DNA from 3 places in the Variovorax sp. HJSM1_2 genome. Region 2 is predicted to be linked to each of the others. Evidence: riboswitches for the same ligand, from Rfam matches in the RefSeq annotation. Region 2 holds a riboswitch; each other region holds the start of a gene.
The links. Region 2 has a riboswitch for cobalamin ahead of cobW (cobalamin biosynthesis protein CobW). Riboswitches for the same ligand answer to the same signal wherever they lie in the genome.

Region 1 (7,495 bases), on a different contig from region 2:
CGATATCCCAACGCACGGCGCCGCGCTGGTGGTGTGCACGCACACTGGAGATGGAAGTGAACATGATGGTGGCCATGGACGTGGCAATGGCCATCTTCACGGCCAGGTCCGTGCCCACGCCGCGTGTGCCCATGATGAAGGTGATGAACGGCACCATCAGCATGCCGCCGCCAATGCCCAGCAGACCGGCCAAAAAACCGGTGCTCAGACCGAGCAGGGCGAGTTCAAGAATCAGCGTCGGGTCCAGGAGCATCCGGCTTGTTCAAAAAAATCTGGTGGGAAGCTGCCACAGCGCTTCGGCAGCAATTCGTGCCCATATCAGCCGTGAACGCGAAGATGAAACGCTGGCAGTACTTGAGTACGGCCAGCGAAATCGACAAGGTACACGCTTGATCTTGGTACGAAAGGAATAAGGTGTCTGCGAAGGCCACCGGACCCGCATCCTGAACCGGGGTTCAGGTGGGCTAGGTCAACCGCACATTGGGTTCATCTAACGCGAGATGATCACGCTTGCGAGGTGATATTCCAGGCCCGGGCTCAATGAGCATTGGTTCAAGGAAATATAAAGCCCGACGGGATCGCAGACGACTCTATTCTAAAGCCTGCTTTTGCCACTTTCACAAGTGACGCGCTGCACTTTACGCAGTCAGCCGATCAGCGGCAAAAACGCGCTTCAGATCAGTCGACCGTCGTCGCCCAGGGCCTCATCCAGACGCGCCAAAAGCGAGGCCAGGTGCTCGTCGCTGCCAGCGGCTTCGTCGGCAGTGGCGGGAGCCGTTTCCGTGGCGGCGCGCTCCGGTTGGTCGAAGGCCAGATTCAGCGCGGCAAGCACGGCGATGCGGTCGCGTGCCTTGACTTTGCCGGCGTCGCGTATGGCGCACATCGCGGCGTCCACCTTGGCCACCGCTTGCTGCAAACGTGAGGCGCCTTCTTCGGGGCAGGCCAGCAGATAACTCTGGCCCATGATCTGGACTTCGAGTTGGTTCATGTTGCTCATGATGCATCGCTCCGTGGAGCAGGCCGCACCACGGGTGGGCTGGAGATTTCAGGGAGCCGTTCAAGCAAGGCATCGATGCGCGCACGCGCCGCGGCCAGGCGTGACTTCAGCGATTCACGCTCGTGGCTCAGCAGGGCGACTTGTTCCGTCAGCAGTGCGTTGGTGCGTTGCAACTCGTGGTAGCGCACCAGAAGCCGCTCGGTGCGCTCGGCGATCTGTTCGATTTGGGTGGGTTGGGCCATATGGGGCGTTATTGTAGGTCGGCGGCCGTGCTTCCACCTGTAAAATCCGCGCCGTTGGTGCTCGCGGCTTGGTTCACAAGCCGCAGTTCAACGGGAAGCAGGAGGGGAACACTTTTTTCCTGGCCTGCGCTGCCCCCGCAACGGTCCAGCAGACGGGTTGTAGAACGCCAATGCGTTTGAACCACCCAGCTTTCATCACAAGGCCACTGAGCGTTTTCGAACACACGCTTGGGAAGGCGATGCGAGTTTTCTGCTCAGCCCGGATACCGGCCAACACAGTGGCCACAAGCTTGCCTCGCGCAGTTTGTGGCCGTGCACGCTCAAGCACTGGCGGGGACGCCGGTGAGAGCCTTCCAGTCTGTTGGTGATCATGAAAAAAATTCTCTCTGGCGCATGCTGCGGTCGTCTGGTTATGCTGCCGTTCGCCGTGTCCATGGCCATGCCCGCGCTCGCCCAAACCGCCTTGCCTGAGACCGTGGTCACCGCCACGCGTGTGGCGCAACCCCTGACCGATCTGGTGTCCGATGTGTCCATCGTCGACCGCGCCACGATAGAGCGCAGCGGCGCCACCGGCGTGGCCGACGTGCTGGCGCGTTTGCCGGGCGTGGAGGTCTCGCGTTCGGGTGGTATCGGCAGCCCAACCAGTGTGTTCATTCGGGGGGGCAATTCACAGCACACGGCCGTGTACCTGGACGGCGTGCGGCTGGACGTGCAATCGGGCAGCGGCGGGGCCAGCTGGGAAAGCATTCCGCTGGCGCAGATCGAGCGCATCGAGGTGCTGCGTGGCCCGGCGGCCGCGGTGTATGGCTCGGACGCCATTGGCGGCGTGATCCAGTTGTTCACACGCAAGGGCGAGGGCAAGCCCGCGCCTTACGTGGGTGTGGGCGTGGGCAGCAAGCGCCTGGGCAAGATCGAAGCCGGTGTCAGCGGAAGTACCGGGGCAAGCGGGGCGGACAACGCCATCGACTACTCCTTTGGTGTGGCGCGCGAGATCAGCGACGGCTACAACATCCAGCCGCAATACCTGCGCAAAACCAGCGATGGCAAGCGCAACCCCGACGACGACGGCTACCGCAGCACCTCGGGCAATGCGCGTGTAGGCCTGAAGATCAACAGCCGCCATAGCCTGGATGCGACCTGGCTTGGCAGCGACATGGACGCGCAGTACGACGACTTCAGCTACAACCCTGCAGCACCCGTCGACGACCACAGCACAAACCGCCTTTCGGCCAGCGGCTTGAACTGGAACGCGCAGTGGACCGACGCGTATTCGACACGCATAAGCGTGACCGACAGCGTGCAGCACTATGAAACCAATCCTTCGTTCTACCAGACCAAGACCAATTTGCGCGGCTATGTGTTCCTGAACGAATGGCGGCTTGGCGCCCATTTGTTGACGGCCACGCTGGAGCGGCGTGAAAACGCACTCGACAACACCTCGGTCAGCAGCAACACGCGCACCAGCTCGCAGAACGGTGTAGCGCTGGGTTATGGCTACAACCAAGGTGCACACAGCCTGCAGCTTAATGCGCGTTACGACGACGACAGCGGCTTTGGTGGCAAGTCCACCGGCAGTGCCGCTTACGGTTATGCGATCACCCCCCACTGGCGCGCCACGGCGTCTGCCGCCACGGCGTTTCGCGCCCCCACGCTGTACCAGCGCTATAGCGAATACGGCAAGGCCGACCTGCAGCCCGAGACCAGCCGCAACCTGGAAGCCGGCCTGCGCTACACCGCTGGTGCCAGCAGCATCGGTGCGGTGGTTTACCGCAACAAGGTGGACAACCTGATCACCTTCGTCAACGGTGCCGGGGCCTGTGTCTCCAGCTTTGGTTGTTACGAAGCTGTGGCCCAGGCCCAGTACCAAGGCGTGACGTTCAGCGGCAGCCATGCGCTGGCCGGTGTCAATCTGCGCGCCTCCGTGGACTTGCAGAACCCCACGGATGAACAAACCGGCAAAGACCTGGCCCGCCGTGCCCGCCGCCACGCCAGCCTTGGCGCCGACACCACCCTGGCCGGCTGGACGCTGGGCGCGGAGCTGCAGGCCTCGGGCGCACGCTTCGACGATGCCGCCAACAACAACGTGCTCGGTGGCTACGGTTTGATCAACCTCTCGGCCAGCACCCGTATCGGCCGTGATTTGAGCCTGCTGGCGCGTGTCGACAACCTGGGCGACAAGGACTACCAGACCGCCCGCACCTACGCCACGCCCGGCCGCACCCTGTACGTCGGCCTGAAATGGGCGCCGCAGTAAGTGATGGCTGCTGCTGAAGCCGCTGCCCGCCCGGCCCGTTCCTCGGCGTCTTTCCCCGTGTCTTCCCCGGTATCTTGCCCGGCCATCGTGGTCGCCGCTCCAGCCTCGGGGCAGGGCAAAACCACGGTCGCCGCGGCACTGGCACGCCTGCATGTACGCCAGGGGCGGCGCGTGTGTGTGTTCAAGTGTGGGCCCGACTTTCTCGACCCGCACTGGCTGCAACTGGCCAGTGCTGCGCCGGTGCAGCAGCTTGATTTGTGGATGACGGGCGAGGCCGATTGCCAGCAGCGTTTGTTTGACGCCGCCTCACCGGACGGGCAGGCCGCAGACCTCATCATTGTCGAAGGTGTGATGGGCCTGTTTGACGGCAAGCCCAGCGTGGGTGACCTGGCGCAACGCTTCGGCATCCCGGTGCTGGCGGTGGTCGATGCCTCGGCCATGGCCGGCACCTTTGGCGCCATCGCCCATGGCCTGCGCCACTACCGGCCGACCTTGCCTTGGGCGGGTGTGCTGGCCAACCGCGTGGCCGGTGCGCGCCATGCCGACATGCTGCGCGAGGGCTTGAGTGATGCCGACGATTGGCTTGGCGCCATGCCACGTGTCAGCCTGCAGACTCCCGGCAACGCGGCCCCCAAAGGCTTGTTACCCGAGCGCCACCTCGGCCTGGTCGCCGCGCATGAGTTGGCCGATGGCCTGCAGCGCCTGGACGCCGCTGCCGACGCCTTGGCCAGCACGCCGCTGGGCCAGATGTCTTTACAGGATCTGCAACGCTGGGCGGTTTGTTTTCCTGCGCCCGCAGCAACGGCGGCGCTCGCCAAACCACTGCTCGCCGGCCGCACCATCGCTGTGGCGCGCGATGTGGCGTTTTGCTTCATCTACGCCGCCAACCTGCAAACCTTGGAGCAGCTCGGCGCCCGGCTGGTGTTCTTCTCGCCGCTGGCCGATGTGTGTTTGCCCGCATGTGATGCCGTGTGGCTCACCGGCGGCTACCCCGAATTACATACTGAGCAGATCGGCGCCAACCAAGGCATGGCCGAGAGCTTGCGTGCCCACCTCGCCCAAGGTCGGCCGGTGTGGGCAGAATGTGGCGGCATGATGGCGCTGTTTGAATCTATCACCCTGGCCGATGGGCAACAGCGTGCGCTGTGGGGCTTGTTGCCTGGCCGGGTGACGATGCAGCGCCGACTGGCCGCGCTGGGGCCGCAGCAACTCACGCTCGATGGCGACGTCGATGGCGCTGTGTTGCGCGGCCACACCTTTCATTACTCCACCACTTCGAGTTCCGCAGCGGTGGTGGCCCGCACTGCGCGGCCCGAGCGCCCAGGCCTTGAAGCCAAGGCTGACGCTGGCGAAGCCGTGTACCAGCAGGGCGCATTACGCGCGAGTTATTTCCACGCCTGGTTTGCCTCCAACCCGGTCGCCACTGCGCGCCTGTTCGGCGGAGATGCGGCATGACCCAGGCCTTGATCGCGCAGAGTGAGTTGATCCTCGGCGGGCAAAAAAGCGGCAAGTCGCGCCGTGCTGAAGAACTGGCCCGCACCTGGCTTGCCCAGTCGCCCAGCCACCGTGCCGTGCTCATCGCCACGGCACAAGCCTGGGACGAAGAGATGCGTGAGCGCATTGCGCGCCACCAGCAGGACCGCGCACAACGTGTGCCGGGCATGCTTACGCTGGAGGAACCGCGCGACCTGGCCCATGCCTTGGTCCAACAGACACGCGCCGACACCTTGGTGGTCATAGACTGCCTCACCATGTGGCTGACCAACTGGCTGATGCCGCTGGACGCTGCCGAGGTTGCGCTTGAGGAAAAACGGCCTCTGCCGCCCGAGTACCTGGCGCAACGTGCTCTCTTTTTGGAAGCGATCCAGGACGCGCCCGGCCCCGTGGTGCTGGTGGGCAACGAGATCGGCCTGGGGGTGATTCCGCTGGGCCGCGAGGTGCGGGTATTTGTTGATGCGCTGGGGGTGCTCAACCAGGCCATGGCCCAAGCCTGCGGCCGCGTCACGCTGATGGCGGCGGGCCTGCCGTTGAGCTTGAAAGGCGGCGCATGACCCTTGTTCTCTGGCGCGCGGCTTTGGCGCTTGGTTTGCTGGCCAGCAGCCTGGCCCAGGCGTTCGACATCACCGATGGCCGGGGCCGGGTTGTGTCTTTGGCGCAGCCGCCACAACGCATTGTCAGCCTGTTGCCCTCGCTGACCGAAAGTGTCTGTGCGCTCGAGCAATGCCAGCGGCTGGTGGGGGTGGACCGCTACTCCAACTGGCCCGCAGCCGTGCGTGCCTTGCCCCAGGTGGGCGGCGGCATTGACCCGAACATCGAAGCCATCGTGGCGCTGAAGCCCGATGTGGTGCTGTTGTCCGTCAGTTCGCGCGCCAGCGACCGGCTGGAGGCGCTGGGCGTGAAGGTGGTGGCGCTGGAGCCTAAAAGCCAGGCCGATGTGCGGCGGGTTCTCGGTACGCTGGGCGAAGTGCTGGATGTGCCAGCTGCGCAAGGTGCCGAGCGTTTGTGGCGCGAGATCGATGCCGGGGTGCAGGCGGCCGCGCAGTCCTTGCCCGCCGCCGCGCGCAACCAACGGGTTTATTTTGAAGTCAGCCGAGGGCCGTATGCGGCGGGTGAAGCCTCGTTTATTGGTGAGTTGCTGCAACGCCTGGGTGCACGCAACGTGGTGCCGGCCGCGCTGGGGCCGTTTCCGCGTTTGAACCCCGAATACGTGGTGCGTGCCAACCCGGATCTCATCATGATAGGCAACCGCAGCATGCAGGCCATGGTGCCTTACCCCGGTTGGTCCAACCTCAAGGCGGTGCGCGACAAACATGTGTGTGTGTTCGGCCCGGACGAGTCCGACGTGGTGGTGCGCCCCGGCCCACGCATGGCCGAGGCGGCGCGCATCATGGCGCGCTGTTTGGCCGACAAAGGTAGCGCGCATCCATGAAGGCTTCACCGCGTAGAGACGCCTTAAACCACGATGCCGGTGCGCGCCGCGCGGTGCTGCTGGGCCTGTCGTTGCTGCTGCTGACTGGCGTGCTGGTGATGCTGGGCGCGAGTGTGGGCAGCACCGGTTTCGAGAGCCTGCGCGGCATGGCCATCGACCCCGTGGCCTGGCAAATTGTCTGGGACATTCGCCTGCCGCGCACGGTGGGCGCGTGGCTTGCCGGTGCCTTGTTGGGGCTGGCGGGCGCCGTGGCGCAAGGCCTGTTTCGCAACCCCTTGGCCGATCCCTATCTGCTGGGCAGCGCCTCGGGCGCGGCCTTGGGTGGCGCACTGGCAATGGCCTGGTTGGGGGTGTCGCCTGTAGCTGCGCAGTGGTTCGCCCTGGTGGGCATCACCGGCATGGCGTTTTTCGGCGCCGCTGGTGCGGTGCTGCTCACGCTGCTGCTGGCGCGTGGTGTGCAGCACAGCCTGCGCCTGTTGCTGGCCGGGGTGATTGTGGGTGTGGTGCTGGGTGCCGCGCGTGACCTGGTGGAGCTGGCTTCGCCCGACATCCTGCAGGCCATGCAGGCGTTTACCTTGGGCAGCACCAGTTTTGTGGGCTGGAACGCCTGTGTGCTGATGGCCTGCGCCTGGGGAGTTTGCGCGGCTGCGGCCTGGGGCCTGGCACGTGCACTCGACGGCCTGACCCTGGGCGAAGCCAGCGCGCGCAGCCTGGGTTTGCCGCTGGTGCCCATGCGCGCGGGCTTGATTGGGGTCATCGCCTTGGCCACGGGCGCTGCCGTGGCGCAGACCGGTTTGATTGCGTTTGTTGGCCTGGCCGCGCCGCACCTGGTGCGCTCCATCGTGCGGGTGACACACGCGCGCCACATCCAGCTCTCGGGCCTGATGGGCGGTGTGTTGCTGCTCGCGGCCGACGTGTTGGCGCGCTGGCTGCTGGCGCCGCAAGAGTTGCCGGTGGGGGTGCTCACGGCGGCCATCGGTGGCAGTTATCTGCTGTGGCGCATGCACCGCCGTTCGCGCGACGGGGGCTTTGCATGAACACTGCCGGCACCGCTTTGCAGGCGCGCAATCTCG
Region 2 (7,495 bases):
TGGCCCAGGGCATGGGGTTCACCGCCACGCCGCGCAAGGCCCGGCGGGCAGCCTTGCTCGCACCGTGTTCGTCCGCGCCATCCAAACGCGACAAGGCAATACACAGCGACGAGGTGAACAGCAGATCGACCACGATGGTCAACATGGCGGGGCCCGCCGCCTTGGCGCCAAACAAGGCCACCAACAGCGGCACGCCCATGAAGCCGGTGTTGGGGAACGCCGCCACCAGCGCGCCAAAGGCGGCGTCGTTCCAGCGCACACGCGTATTCAGGCTGGTGCGCACCACCAGTGCGACCATCAGCAAAGCGCACAGCAGATAGACCGCAAACAGTTTGAAGTCGAGCAGCCGCGCCAGCGGCGTGGTGGCCCCAAAGCGGTACAACATACACGGCAGCGCAAAGTACAGCACAAAGCCGTTAAGCCCCGAGATCGACTCCAACGGCAGCCAACGCCGGCGGGCGGCAATGTAGCCGGCGAGCACCAGCGCGAAGAACGGAAAAGTAACGGTTAAGACATTCAGCACGGCGCAATTGTCGCCTCGGAAACAGCTTGTGGTGACCGCACAACCATGCCTCTGAACCCGAGTTTCCCTGGGCATACAAACAGGTTTCATCCTGTTACGATGAATTTTCAAAAAGAATAGCGTGCATGCCGAAGGCGCAAGTAGCTTCCCTACAGTTGCCACCGGAGACCGTGCCATGCTTAAGAGCCTGCAAAACCTCACGATCGCCAAAAGGCTCGGAGTTCTCAATCTTGGCGCCCTGATAGGCGTCGTCCTGCTCACCCTGTTCATGCTCCATTCGGAGCGCACCTTGATCATGGATGAGCGCAAAGCCAGCGTGCGACAGAACGTGGAAGTCGCGCACAGCCTGGTCAACTACTACTACACGCAGTCCACCAGCGGCAAGCTGCCCGAGGCCGATGCCAAGAAGCAGGCCATGGAAGCGCTGCGTACCTTGCGCTACAGCGGAAACGAATACTTCTGGATCAATGACTTCACGCCCGTGATGATCATGCACCCCTTCAGGCCCGACCTCGAAGGCAAGGACCTGAGCGAAAACAAGGACCCCACCGGCCTGCGTTTGTTTGTCGAATTTGCGCGTGTGGCCAAGGCCTCGGGCGCCGACTTCGTGCTTTACATGTGGCCCAAACCCGGCGCTGAAAAGCCGGTGCTCAAGGTGTCCTACGTCAAAGGCTTCACGCCTTGGGGCTGGATCATAGGCTCGGGTGTGTACGTGGACAACGTGGACGCCACCATACAGTCGCGCGCCGTCACCATGTGCATTTTTGTGGCGGTGTTGCTGGTCATTCTGCTGCTGGTCGGCATGGTGATTGCGCGTGGGCTGATGCGCCAACTGGGTGGCGAGCCCGCAGCCGCATCCCACCTGGCCGACGAAATTGCCCAAGGCAATTTGACGGCAAACATCGACCTCAAGCCGGGCGACGACAGCAGCATGCTGTTTGCCATGCGCACCATGCGCGACAACATCGCCAACATCGTGGGCGAGGTGCGCCAGGGCACGGAGACCATCAACCTCGCGGCGGGTGAGATTGCCGCGGGCAACAACGACTTGTCGGCCCGCACCGAACGCCAGGCCAGCTCACTCGAGGAAACCGCCGCATCGATGGAAGAGCTGACCGCCACCGTCAAACAAAACGCCGACAACGCGCGCCAGGCCAGCCAGTTGGCGGCTTCGGCCTCGCAAGTGGCGGCCAGGGGCGGCGCGGTGGTGAACGAGGTGGTGGAGACCATGGCCACGGTCAACTCTTCGTCGAAAAAGATTGTCGACATCATTGGTGTGATCGACGGCATTGCGTTCCAGACCAACATCCTGGCGCTGAACGCCGCCGTGGAAGCGGCGCGTGCCGGTGAACAAGGCCGTGGTTTTGCGGTGGTGGCGAGCGAAGTGCGCAGCCTGGCGCAACGCTCGGCGGGGGCTGCCAAAGAGATCAAGACGCTAATCCACGACTCGGTGGAAAGTGTAGAGAAAAGCACCGCGCTGGTCGATCAGGCGGGCGCCACCATGACCGAAGTGGTGACCAGCGTGAAACGCGTGACCGACATCATCTCGGAGATTGCCGCCGCCAGCCAGGAGCAATCACAAGGCATAGACCAGATCAACCAGGCCATCACCGACATGGACACGGTGACGCAGCAAAACGCCGCACTGGTCGAAGAATCGGCCGCCGCTGCGTCGTCTATGCGCACACAGGCCGAGAAGCTCACGCAGTCCGTGAGTGTGTTCAGGCTTTAAAAAGAATAGCTGCTGACGCTCGCCCACAGGGCGTCAGCAGCCTTTTTCTTTCAAACCAGCGCCAACGGGGCGCCGGTGAGCCAGCGTTAAGCAATGGTCTTCTGCAGCAGCTTGCGCGTGGTCATCTGGTCTATGGGCGAGTTCAGCGACTCGATCGCACGCAACTCGCCGTTCTCGTAGTGCAGCACCGACAAGCTGCCCGGCTTGGGGCCGGGCTTGAGCGTGCTCTGGTACTCGGGCCGCCACAGGCCGGTGACCTGCAAACGCAAGTCGCCCTGGTCGGACCAGAACCACGGCATAGACGCATACGCCTTGGCCGGCTGGCCACACAGACGCGCGGCCACGGCACGCGCTTGTTCATTCGCGCTTTGCACCGATTCCAGCCGCACGTGCCGGGCCAGCAGCGGGTAGTGAAAGGCCACGCAGTCGCCTATGGCGCTGATGTTGGCATCCGACGACAGCAGCGCTTCATTCACCACCACACCGTTGTTGCAGTCCAGGCCAGCCGCAGCCGCCAACTCGGTGTTCGGCTCGGAGCCAATGCCCACCAGCAAGGCATCGGCCGGCAACACCACACCCGCTACCTGCACACCGGCAATGTGCTCGCCGTTCCACACCAGTTGCTCCACCGTCTGGCCCACACGCACGTCGAGACCGTTGGTTTGGTGGCATTCCAGCAGATGGCTGCTCATCTCGGGCGACAGGGAACGTGTCAGCAAACGTGGCGCGGCTTCGAGCACGGTGAGCTTTTTGCCCAGGCTGTGCAGCGTGGCCGCCAGCTCCAGGCCTATGAAGCCGCCGCCCAACACCACCACGTTCTGCACCGTCGCCAGCTTTTCGCGCAGCGCCAGTGTGTCGTCAAAGGTACGCACCTGGAACACGCCGTCAGCCTTGACCGGCAAGCCCGGCAGACGCCGCGCACGTGCGCCTGTGGCCAGCACCAGGTGGTCGTAGGCCAGGGTTTCGACCGCGCCGCCATGCACGGGCTGCAGATCAACGGTTTTGGCGTCGCGCTGTATCGCCAGCACCCGCGTGGCCAGGCGCAGTTGTATGCCGGCGGTCTCGTAAAAGCCATCCGGGCGCAACACCGGCAACACCGGGGCTTCGTCTTTGATCAGCGCCTTGGACAACGGTGGCCGGTGGTAGGGCACGTGTGCTTCCTCGCTCACCAAGACCACTTCACCCTTGAATTGGCCTTCGGCCAAAGACGCACACAACTGGGCTGCGGCATGCCCGCCGCCCACAATCACCAACCGAGTCATGAGATTCCTTCAAATTCCCCGCAAAAGACCAAGCGACCAAAACCGGGCCGCGTCCCGCAGGGTCGCCAATGATAGTGGCGCGCGCAGGCTGGGGCCTTCCGCAGGCTACAATGCTCGACTGTTCAGCCCCTGTGGCCGAGCCCTCTCGCTGTATTTCAACGGATAGAATTCGGCCCTCCGAAGGCTGAGATCCAGGTTCGATTCCTGGCGGCGGGACCATATTTCAAGGCTGGAAGCTTGCAAAAGCTTCCAGCCTTTTTCATTTGTGGCCCGCCACGGCAACGCCGCCCCCGCCTTCATATAATCCTGCTGCCAAGTCGGCGCGATTTCATCGGCGGCTTGGCACGGTTCACAGGTGCCTCCATGCCGCACGCGGCGGCGAGGTTAAACGGGAAGCAGGTGACCCGCGTCGGCCCAACAGGGTTTAACGACGTGACACTCCTGCGCTGCCCCCGCAACGGTCAGCGGATTTGGGAACCCTTACGCCATGCCTCTCAGGCTGGCAGCCACTGCGCTCACGCGTGGGAAGGCAAGGGTTCTGGTTTGAAAGCAGCATGCATTCAAACGCTCCGCGAGCCCGGATACCGGCCTGGAACTGCCTTCGGACGCTGCGGGATTGCGCGAGCCAGGATGCCCATCAGCCCTTAGCGCTGAACCGGGCGCCCCGACCTCTGCCCCTTCTTCAGCTTCCATTTCAGTCATGCCTGCGGGGACGCGGGCCGTTGAAGGAGCTTTGGAATGTCCAAACACCCCATGTGCGATCTACCCAGGCTAAGCCGCAACGGCCCAGCATTTCATCTGCGCGCGCCCCAAACCTGAAGGACCAAGCACCATGCAAACCACCAAAATCCCCGCCACCATCGTCACTGGCTTTCTGGGCAGCGGCAAAACCACGCTGCTGCGCCACATTCTGCAGAACGCGGGCGGGCTGCGCATCGCCGTCATCGTCAACGAGTTTGGCGAGTTGGGCATAGACGGTGAAATCCTGCGCGGCTGCGGCATTGGCTGCGACGACGAAGGCAACGCCACCGATGGCACGCTGTACGAGCTGGCCAACGGTTGTATGTGCTGCACGGTGCAGGAAGAATTCTTCCCGGTGATGCAAAAACTGGCCGAGATGCGCGACCGCATAGACGCCGTGCTGATCGAAACCTCGGGCCTGGCCTTGCCCAAGCCGCTGGTACAGGCCTTCCAATGGCCAGGCATTGCCAACGTCTTCACCGTGGACTCGGTGGTCACCGTGGTCGATGGCCCCGCCGCCGCCAGCGGCCAGTTTGCCGAGAACCCGGTGGCCGTGGACGCACAGCGCCGCGCCGACCCCAACCTAGACCACGACTCGCCATTACACGAGTTGTTTGAAGACCAGTTGTCGGCCGCCGACCTGGTGGTCCTCAACAAAACCGATCTAATGGATGACGCGGCACGCAACAGCGTGGAAGCACTGATCCGCGGCGAGATTCCGGCCGAGGTGAAGATCGTCAGCGCCACCGAAGGCCGCTTGCCGCTGGCCCTGCTGCTGGGCCAAGGCCGCGCCGCCGAGACCACCATAAACCTGCGCCAAAGCCACCACGACCACGAGGAAGACCACGACCATGACGACTTCGACTCGGTGGTGGTGAAGCTGCCGCAGGTGGACCGCGACCGCCTGCTGGCCCAGCTGGAGCAACTGGTGGCACAGCAAACCATCTACCGCATCAAAGGCTTCGCGGCGATTCCCGGCAAGCCCATGCGCCTGCTGGTGCAAGGCGTGGGCCGCCGCTTCGACCAACATTTCGACCGTCGTTGGAACACCGCTGAAGTGCAACGCACCGAGCTGGTGTTCATTGGTGCCGATCTGGACGAGGCCGCCCTGCGCGCCGCGCTCAACAACGCCGTGATTGAAGGCGCTGCGGCTTAATCCGCAGGCTGAAGTCAACCGCCGTCTACCGCCTCACAAAGCCACCCCATGCACTTGCTCAGCACGCGCCCTGGTGGCTTTGTCGAAGACGACGGTGTGGTCGCGCAACTCGACCAGACGCCGGCCGAAATTGTGGTGCTGAGTTCGGCCGACACCAAGTTGTCGCTGCTGGCCTCGGCGCTGGAAACCGTCACCGCGAACACGTCCGCCTACCCCACGCTGCGCCTGGCCAATCTGGCCTATCTGCGCCAGCCTGCATCACTCGATCTCTACATCGACCAGGTGTTGCGCCACGCCAAAGTGGTGGTGGTCGACCATCTGGGTGGTGACTCGGCCTGGCCTTACGGCATCCAGGAAATCAGCAACCTGGCGCGCCGCCAGGGCCAGCGCCTGGCGATGTTTTCGGGTGACCTGCAAGAAGACGAAACCCTGCTGGCGCACAGCACCCTGCCGCGCGCCGTGTGCCGCCAGCTGTGGCAATACCTGCGCGCCGGCGGCAGCGGCAATGCGCAGCAGTTTCTGCGTGCGCTGGCCTTCCACGGACTGGACCACGGCGCGGCACCACTGCCACCCCGCCTGCTGCCGCCCGTGGCCTTGTATGCGCCGTGGGGCCTGGCCAGCGCGCACGATGTCGCCACCATGGAAGACGTGCGCGCCGGTTGGCTAAAGCATGCGCAAACGGTAGCCATCGTGTTCTACCGCTCACACCTGCAGGCCGGCAACACGGCGGTGTTTGATGCCCTGGCCCAGGCCCTGCGCGCACAGGGACTCAACGCCCTGCCCGTGGCGCTGGATTCATTAAAAGACCCCATGTGCCTGGCCGCTCTGCGTGGCCTGTGCACCGAGCACCAGGTCCAACTGGTGCTGAACACCACCGCGTTTGCGGCGCTGGGTGCGCACGAATCCATCGATGGCCAGGCGCAAGCTGCGCTGGTGGGTGACGCGCCGGTGCTACAGGTCATTGTCAGCGGTGGCAACCGTGAGGACTGGCTGGCCGACAGCCAAGGCCTGCTGCCGCGCGACATCGCCATGCAAATCGTGCTGCCCGAAATGGATGGCCGCATCGTCACCCGCGCCATCAGTTTCAAAGGCCTGGCCTACCGCAGCGAGCTGACACAAACCGACGTGGTGCGTTATCAGCCCGAGCCCGACCGCATAAGCTTCGTCGCCGCGCTGGCGCGCCAGTGGTGCCACCTGCGCAGCTTGCCCGCCAGCACCAAACGTATTGCGCTGGTGCTGGCCAACTACCCCGGCAGCGAGGGCCGTATTGGCAGCGGCGTGGGGCTGGACACCCCGGCCTCGGTGATGGCCATACTGCAGCGCCTGACGGCCCAGGGCTACCACACCGGCAGCGCAGACCAGATGCCGGCCGATGCTGATGCTTTGATGCATGCCCTGCAGCAAGGCGTGGCCAACGACCCGCTGCAATGGCCCGCCCGCCCGGCCTTCCAAAGTTATGCCCTGGGCGACTACGAACAGCGTTTAGCCGCCCTGCCCGAAGGCATGGCGGCCGCCATCACGGCCCGCTGGGGCGCGCCCGCACAAGACCCTATGCTGCGCCAGGGCCGCTTCATGATTGCTGGCCTGCGTTTGGGCCAGGTGTTTGTCGGCATTCAACCCGCGCGCAACCATAGGGTAGACGGCGTGGCCGACTACGCCAGTTACCACGACGCCGAGCAGGTGCCGCCACACCACTACCTGGCGTTCTACTTCTGGCTGCGCGATGTGTTTGCGATAAACGCCGTGGTGCACGTGGGCAAACACGGCAACCTCGAATGGCTGCCCGGCAAAAGCCTGGCGCTGTCGGCCAGTTGCTGGCCGGATGCCGTGCTCGGCCCGCTGCCCAACATCTACCCCTTCATCGTCAACGACCCCGGCGAAGGCGCACAGGCCAAACGCCGCACCCAGGCGGTCATCATCGACCACCTGATGCCACCGCTCACACGCGCCGAAAACCACGGCCCCATGCAAGACCTGGAACGCCTGGTGGACGAGTACTACGACGCCATCCTGGTCGACGGCCGCCGCGCCAAGCTGCTGCGCAGCCAGATTCTCACAACCGTACGCCAGCAACGCCTGGC
Region 3 (7,495 bases), on a different contig from region 2:
CCGAGAAGCCCAGGCGCCCGCCCACCTTGGGCCGCGACAGCACTTCGGGCGGAAAACGCGTGAAGTCCTCAATGCCCACAATGCGCTCCGCCAGGCCAAGCGAGGCCACCAACTCGGTGTTGGACGCAAAGATCGTCACCAGCCGCTGCGGCGCGGCCGGCAGCACCACGTTGCGGCCCAAGGCATCGCGCACCTCGATGGGCGCGGCATACAGCGCATGGGCCCAGACCAGCGCGCCCAGCGCCAGCACCCTCACAAGCCTGCGCAGAGGGCGCGCCCTGCGCAGCATCAGAAGTTCACCAGCATGCCGACCTGCAACGCCCGGCCCGGCATCGAGGTGCCACAGCCGCCGTTCTGGAAGCGTGGGTCGGCGATACACGGCCTCTGATCCAGCGCAATAAAGATCGGGCTGCGGTTGATGTCAAACAGGTTGTCGACCCGTGCGAACAGCTTGACCGACTTGTTGACACGGTAGTCGCCACGCAGATTCCAGGTGGTGAACGCGCCCTTGCGGTGGATAAAGCTGCTGTTGGCTTCGCCCTGTGGGATCAGCAGCGCTTCTTCGGTGTCGTACCACATCGGGCCGCGCAGCAATGCGCCTATCTGCAGGCTCCAGTCGTCGGGCTGTGCACCCGAGCCACGCGCATAACGCATGCCAAACGACGCCTCGTATTTGTACATGCGTTGCACAAAGTCGGTGGCCAAGGTGGTGGCACCCTTGTCCTGCATCTTGAAGTTGTAGTAGCCGTTGGCGAACAGCTTCAGCCGGTGTGGCGTCTTGTCGAAATTCAGCAGCTTGGCGAGATCGGCATCGGCGCTGAGCTCCAGCCCTTGCACCAGGATATCGGCCGTGTTGTTGGCGTAGTCCGAGGTGTTGGTGCTGGCGCCACGCGACACCGTGATGATGCGGTTGGCGATGGTGTTCTGGAACAGCGCCATGTCGATCTGCCCGGCTGGTGCTTGCCAGGTGCCACCGACCTCGATCTGGCGGTTGCTCTCGGGCTTGAGGTTGGGGTTGCCAAAAGTTCGACCACCACCCACGGCGGTGAAATCGGCGCCCAGCTCGCTGGCGGTGGGCGCGCGAAAACCGGTGGAAATGCCGGTGCGCAGGTTCAGCGTCTCTTGTGCGCGCCAGACGGCCCCGGTAGACCAGGTGGTCACTTCGTACGACTGGCTGCCGCCGCGCTGCAGCGCCAGGTTGGGCGTGAGGTCGAAGTCGGTGCTACCCCAGGTGCGGCGTGCGCCGCCGCGCAGCGTCACGCGGTCGTTGAAGAGTTTCTGCGCGTCTTCAAAATACAGCGCGTTGACCTGCTCGGTCTGGTTGTTGTCATAGGGTGCCACCTGGCCACCAGGCCCGCCGGGCATGGCCACACGCACACGGTCCGAGCGCAACCTGCTGTGCTCATAGTCGTAGCCCAGCAGCAGGTCATTGCCCGCGCCCAGCTTGAAGCGCGGCTGCAGGCGTGTGCCCGCGATGTCGAGCTTGCGCAGGTTGTAGTCGCTGCGCGTACCGGGCACGGCGGCGGTGCCGCTGCGGATCACCGGTGAGGCCCATTTAAATTCGTCTTCGTCTTGCGCCGCATAAGCCTGCGCCATCCAACTGATGCGTTCGTCAGAACTGCGGCCTTCGTAGGTGGCGTCGAACGAGGCGTTGCTGCGGTCGTCCTGGCTGATGGTGTTGGCGCCCGAGCCACGGAAACCGGCGTTGTAGATGCCGTCTGTGCGCAGTTGCAGGTCTACGCGGTTCAGCGCATTGATCTCCAAACCAAGCGCACCGCTGAGCGCACGCCGCTCCCAGCCGGTGTTGAGCATGCTGCTGCCGCCCTTGCCGGAGTCGTAATCGCCACGCTGGCCACCCGAGAGGCCCAGGTACCAATCCAGTTTGTCTGCGGTGCCCGAGGTTTGTGCACTGAGGGTGGCCAGCTCCCAGGAGCCGCCGGTCACGCTGACCTGGTTCGGCGGCGCATCCGAGCCTTTTTTCATGATGATGTTGATCACGCCGCCCATGTTCTGGCTGCCGTAGATCACCGAGGCCGGGCCACGCACAATTTCAATCCGTTCGACCTCGGCCGTGCTCAGCTTGGAGATGTTGGCGGTGCCGGCACGCCGGCCATTCACCAGCACCAGCACCTGGCTCTTGAAATCGCGGCCCTGGCCGTCGCTGGTGGCACCACGGATGTTGATCGAGGTCTGGGCCGCCGTCCATTCGCTGAAGAAGCCTATGGCGTTCTCGGCCAGCAGATCGGTCACCGACTGCGCGCTTGAGCGCTCTATGGCCGCGCGGTCTATCACCTGGGTGGTGGCGGCAATACGGCTGCGCTCTTCAGGCCGCGCGGTGGCGGTGACAAAAACCTCTTTGAGGCCATCCGAAGTTTGGGCAATGCCGTCGCCAGCGGCGAGCGACAGACAGGCGAGGGCAACGGCCCTGGTAGAGACATAAAAGGGAAATGGTTTGCGCATGCGCGGCTCCAGCATGTTCCGCGACCCCGCGGAACAATCGAGACATCAAAAAGCACGCTGAAGGCACACGTCGAAGCAGGCCGCAGCAAAAGCAGCGGCCGGCCCGGACCGACGCACTCCCGCAACGTCCGAAGGCGGTGGCGCAGGCCGGTATCCGGGCTCGCGGAGCATCTTTGGGTGCTACACCCATGGTGTGCACCAAAGACCAGAAACACCCGCCTTCCCACGCTTGAAGCGCAGTGGCTGTGGATGCCGTTGGCATCGACTTGGGGTTTCCTTATCCGCTGACCGTTGCGGGGGCAGCGCAGGAATTGCCATGTCTTCAACGACGTGGCGCACCTGCTTCCCGTTTAACCCCGCATGTTCCAGAAGAACATGCAAGGCACCTGGCAACCGTGGCAGGCCGCGCACTTGAAGTGGCTCGGCATGCCGGGCGCGATTATAGGAGCGCGATTGGCAAGAGGATGGCAGTTCAGATGTATGCAGCCAATCCCAGCACCTGCCTGAACAGGTCTACCCGCGGGCTGCTCACACCGGCGCGGTGGATCAACGCCACCGGGCCGGACGGCACAGCAGGCCCCACCCTCAGCTGGTCCACCAGGTTCAGGTTTTTCGCATGGGCGATCAAGGTCACATCGGGTGCAATGCCCAGGCCCACACCGGCCGCGACCAGCTCCACGTTGGTCACCGGGCTGGCAGATTCGATGATGGGCATGGGCGGCATCACACCGGCACGGATGAAGCAGTCTTCCACCACGCGCCGCGCCATGGCGCCTTGCGCCGGCAAGACCCAGGGTTCGGCAGACAGGTCCTGCCAGCTCACGCTGCGCGCCCGCACCAGGCGATGTTTTTTCGGGGCGATGATGCTGAACTGCACCTCGAATAATTTCTCATAGTGCAGGGCGACTGCACCGGGCTCGGGCAGTTGCGCCGGATAGGTGGTGAGCAGCGCGTCGACCTCGCCCTTCATCAAGGCCTGCATCAGCACCGGCACACGTTCCTCCAGCAAGTGCACACGCACCGGCGGGTTGCGCTGTACCAGTTTCTTCAGCACCTCGGGCAGGTAGCCTTGCGCCACGAAGGGTGGCGCGCCTATCCTCAAGCTGGCGGCAAAGCGGTCGCCCGCTGTGGCTTCGCGTTGCACATGGGTCAACTCTTTAAGCAACAGCGCGGCGCCGCGAATCGCCACTGCGCCCTGGTCCGTGGGTTTGAGGCCACGCGGTGTACGCACAAACAGTGCAAAACCAAAGGCGGTCTCGATTTCGACCAGCGCCTTGCTGAGCGCAGGCTGCGTCAGATTCAGTGCCTCGGCGGCCGCACGCAGGCTGCCACCACGCTGCAACTCGGTCAGCAGGCGCAGATGCCGAAAGCGCAGCCGGGAGATCAGGTGTTCCGCGTCAGTGGATAAAGGCATGGCGAGTCACGGTCTGGTATGGCACGAGGCTTAACGAAAAGCTTTCAACATATAAAAAGATATCACTTTTTATTATTCCCCAGCAATCCTATGCTTGGCCCAAACCCACAAGGAGACAACCATGGACCGTCGCACTTTCTGCTTGAGCGCAGCCTCAAGCGCTTTCTCTGGCGCATTTTTATCGGCCACCGCGGCACACGCTGCCGAGGCTTATCCGAGCCGGCCGGTGCGCATCATCGTGCCGTACGCCGCAGGCGGTGGGCCGGATGTGATGGTGCGGCAATTCGGCCCCAAGCTTGGCGAGGCATTGGGCCAAGCCACCGTGATAGAGAACAAGGTCGGCGCCGGTGGTGTGCTTGCCGCCCAATACGCGGCGCAGGCGCAGCCAGACGGCTACACCGTGCTGGTGGGCTCGAACTCGCATCTGATCCAGAAAATTCTGCAGCCCAGCCTGAAGTTCGACCCGACCACCGAGTTCATCCCCGTGACGACGATAGGCACCTCACCCAGCGTGTTGGTGGTGGCCGCGAATTCGCCTTACCGCTCGGTGGAAGAACTGGTCGCTGCGGTCAAGGCCAAGCCGGGGAAATTGAACTACGGCTCGGGCGGCATAGGCTCCGCCGCCCACCTGGGGGGCGCCACGCTGATGTCGCTGGTCAACGGCAATGCCGTGCACGTGCCGCTCAAAGGTTCGGTGGAGATTCCGCTGTCGCTGCTGCGTGGCGACACCGATTTCGCGTTCACCATTGCCGGCACGGCGATACCGCAGGTCAAGGGCGGCAAGCTGCGCGCGCTGGCCGTGACCAGTGCCGCCCCATTAAAGGAGCTGCCGAACGTGCCGCCGCTGCGCGACGTGATGCGCAGCGAATTGACGGTGCAGGAGTTCTGGTTCGGCCTTTGGGTGCCGCTCAAGACACCGGCCGAGGTGATTGCCAAACTCTACAGCTCCACCATACAGGCGCTGGGCGACCCGGCTGTCAAAACGGCATTCGAGTTGACCGGCAACAGCGTGATCCACAGCGACAGCCCCAAGGCCGATGCGGCGTTTGTGCAGGCTGAAAACCGCAAGTGGACCGAGATCATCAAGCTCACCGGTGTCACCGCCAGTTCGTGAGATAAAGAGAAAGCGTCTTATGTCTAAACCACTTAGCGGCGTGCGCGTGCTTGATTTGTCGCACGTCATCGCCGGTCCGCTGGCCTCTTTTTATCTGGCCCAGTTGGGGGCCGAAGTCATCAAGATCGAACCCCCGCTGGCAGGCGAGGTCATGCGCTCGATGAAGGCCACACCAGGCAGCGACACCCCCACCGGGTTTGTCGCCTGCAATGCGGGCAAACATTCCGTGGCGCTGGACATTCGAACGCCCGAGGGTGCTGCCTTGGTGCGTTCACTCGCCGCTTCGGCAGACGTTTTCATCGAAAACTTTCGCCCTGGGGTGGTCGCCAAATACGGCCTGGACTTTGAGTCCATCAAGGCCGTGAAGCCGGACATCGTGTATTGCTCGATTTCCGGTTTTGGCCAGCAGGGCGACTGGTCGCATCGCGGCGCTTACGACCACGTGGTGCAGGCGCTGACCGGCATGATGATGATGTCGGGCGAAGGGCAGGACGCTCCGCCGCTGAAGGTCGGCTTTCCGGTGATCGATGTGGCGGTGGGCATGCTGGCATCGCTTTCCATCGTCTCGTCGCTGCACCGCCGCTCGCGCGAAGGCGTGGGCCAATACATCGATTCATCCATGGTGCAGGCCTCGCTGATGTTGATGTACCCGAATACCAGCGCCTTCCTGACCGATGGTGTGGAAGCCCCGCGCACCGGCAACCGTGGCTACACCGGCAGCCCCGCGGCCGACACCTATGCCTGCGCAGAGGGTTGGCTGGCCGTCGCGGCCAACACCCCGGCGCAGTTTCGCAAACTCACTAAGGTATTGGGCATTGAAGAACTGTGCAACGACCCACGCGCCCTGGACCTCGACGCGTTTAACGCCCCCAACGGTTTTGTGGTGCCTAAAGACACGCCTTATGTGACGGCCTTGCTGCGATCGGCTTTTGAAAGCCACAACGCATTTGAACTCGAAGAACAACTCAGCGCCGCTGGTGTGCCTGCGGCACGTGTACGCAGGCTGGGCGAATTTCTGCGCGAAGCCGACGCAACCGGCTGCGTGGAATTGCCCGATTTCCGCTTTCAGCAAGCCAGCCATAGCGTGCGCACATGCGGCATAGGCTTCGCCTTTGCCGATGACGGCGAAGCCACCACCCTGGGCGCCGAAACGCTGGGCCAGAGCACCGAAGCGGTGTTGAAACAAGACGGTGTTTCCGATGACACCATCGCCGCGCTACGCGCTGCCGGCGTGATACGCACCGCCACGTTGGCCGCGCAGCCTACGGCCGCGCTTTGATAGACAACTTAATCGTGAAAGAAAAGAGAGAAAACATGTCGCAACTTCTGCAGGATCGTGTAGCCATCATCACCGGCGCTGGCCGAGGCTTGGGCCGCTCCCATGCGCTTGAGCTGGCGCGCCACGGCGCACGCGTGGTGGTGAACGACATTGGCGCTTGCCAGCCGGGCTCTTCGGCGCAAGCCGTGGTGCAGGACATCCAGGCCCTGGGCGGTGAAGCCTTTGCCAACGATGCGGATGTGACCAGTCCACAACAAGTCGAAGCCATGGTGCAGCAAGCTGTGGCCAAGTGGGGTCGCGTGGACATCTTGGTCAATAACGCGGGCATCTTGCGCGACAAGAGTTTTGCCAAGATGGAATTGGATGATTTTCGTCTGGTGATGGAAGTCCACCTCATGGGCGCCGTGCATTGCGCCAAGGCGGTCTGGAACCTGATGCGTGCCCAGAACTACGGCCGCATCGTGATGACGTCTTCGTCCTCGGGCTTGTACGGCAACTTTGGCCAGGCCAACTACGGCGCCGCCAAGATGGCCTTGGTCGGTTTGATGCAAACCCTGGCGCTGGAGGGAGAACGCAACAATATTCGCGTCAACTGCCTGGCGCCCACCGCCGCCACCGCCATGACCGAGACCTTGCTGGCCGCCGAGGAATTGGCATTGCTCGCGCCCGAATCGGTGAGCCCCGCGCTGGTGGCGCTGGTCACCGAAGACGCGCCCACACGCAGTATCTTGCTGGCCGGCGCCGGTGGTTTTGAGCAGGCCAACATCACCATGACCAAGGGCATCTTCCTGCCGCGCTCCGAGTCTCAGGCCAGCCAGTTGATCACACGGCTCGCAGAAGTCTCTGACCGCCACGAGGAGCAAGTGCCCGCCACAGGTTTCGACCAACTGCGCCACGAAATTGCCAAGGCCCGTGTACACAAGGCGGCGCTGCAGCCGGCCCAGCAGGCAGAAAACGCCTGACAGGCTGAACCCACCATGAACCCAAAAGAAGTTGTAGTCCTGTCGGCGGTACGCACCGCCATCGGGAGTTTTGGCGGCAGCCTGAAAGATGTGCCGCCCACCACCCTGGCGGCAAACGTTGTGCGCGCCGCCCTGGCCAAGGCTGAAGTCACAGGCGATGTGGTCGACCACGTTTGTTTCGGGCAGGTGATCCAGACCGAGCCACGCGATCTGTATCTCTCGCGCGTGGCCGCACTGGAAGGTGGCTGCCATGAGCACACCCCCGC

Region 1: linked by a shared signal. The riboswitch ahead of ACFQ95_RS00810 (TonB-dependent receptor domain-containing protein) and the one ahead of cobW (cobalamin biosynthesis protein CobW) in region 2 are both predicted to bind cobalamin.
Region 3: linked by a shared signal. The riboswitch ahead of ACFQ95_RS15090 (TonB-dependent receptor) and the one ahead of cobW (cobalamin biosynthesis protein CobW) in region 2 are both predicted to bind cobalamin.

The regions. Positions count from the first base shown of each region.
Region 1 is NZ_JBMOXA010000001.1:177,809-185,303, forward strand. Features, by position in the region: gene ACFQ95_RS00795 (sulfite exporter TauE/SafE family protein) at 1-253, opposite strand, end outside; gene ACFQ95_RS00800 (cell division protein ZapA) at 674-988, opposite strand; gene ACFQ95_RS00805 (cell division protein ZapB) at 994-1,239, opposite strand; cobalamin riboswitch at 1,278-1,528, shown strand; gene ACFQ95_RS00810 (TonB-dependent receptor domain-containing protein) at 1,610-3,493, shown strand; gene ACFQ95_RS00815 (cobyrinate a,c-diamide synthase) at 3,497-4,948, shown strand; gene ACFQ95_RS00820 (bifunctional adenosylcobinamide kinase/adenosylcobinamide-phosphate guanylyltransferase) at 4,945-5,544, shown strand; gene ACFQ95_RS00825 (ABC transporter substrate-binding protein) at 5,541-6,422, shown strand; gene ACFQ95_RS00830 (FecCD family ABC transporter permease) at 6,419-7,459, shown strand; gene ACFQ95_RS00835 (ABC transporter ATP-binding protein) at 7,456-7,495, shown strand, end outside.
Region 2 is NZ_JBMOXA010000017.1:30,924-38,418, reverse strand. Features, by position in the region: gene ACFQ95_RS17745 (AEC family transporter) at 1-523, opposite strand, end outside; gene ACFQ95_RS17740 (hypothetical protein) at 618-800, opposite strand; gene ACFQ95_RS17735 (methyl-accepting chemotaxis protein) at 819-2,255, shown strand; gene ACFQ95_RS17730 (NAD(P)/FAD-dependent oxidoreductase) at 2,342-3,517, opposite strand; tRNA gene ACFQ95_RS17725 (tRNA-Arg) at 3,662-3,736, shown strand; cobalamin riboswitch at 3,853-4,124, shown strand; gene cobW (cobalamin biosynthesis protein CobW) at 4,350-5,414, shown strand; gene cobN (cobaltochelatase subunit CobN) at 5,463-7,495, shown strand, end outside.
Region 3 is NZ_JBMOXA010000012.1:87,896-95,390, forward strand. Features, by position in the region: gene ACFQ95_RS15085 (ABC transporter substrate-binding protein) at 1-289, opposite strand, end outside; gene ACFQ95_RS15090 (TonB-dependent receptor) at 289-2,460, opposite strand; cobalamin riboswitch at 2,589-2,864, opposite strand; gene ACFQ95_RS15095 (LysR family transcriptional regulator) at 2,933-3,874, opposite strand; gene ACFQ95_RS15100 (Bug family tripartite tricarboxylate transporter substrate binding protein) at 3,996-4,988, shown strand; gene ACFQ95_RS15105 (CaiB/BaiF CoA transferase family protein) at 5,008-6,267, shown strand; gene ACFQ95_RS15110 (SDR family NAD(P)-dependent oxidoreductase) at 6,303-7,229, shown strand; gene ACFQ95_RS15115 (acetyl-CoA C-acyltransferase family protein) at 7,245-7,495, shown strand, end outside.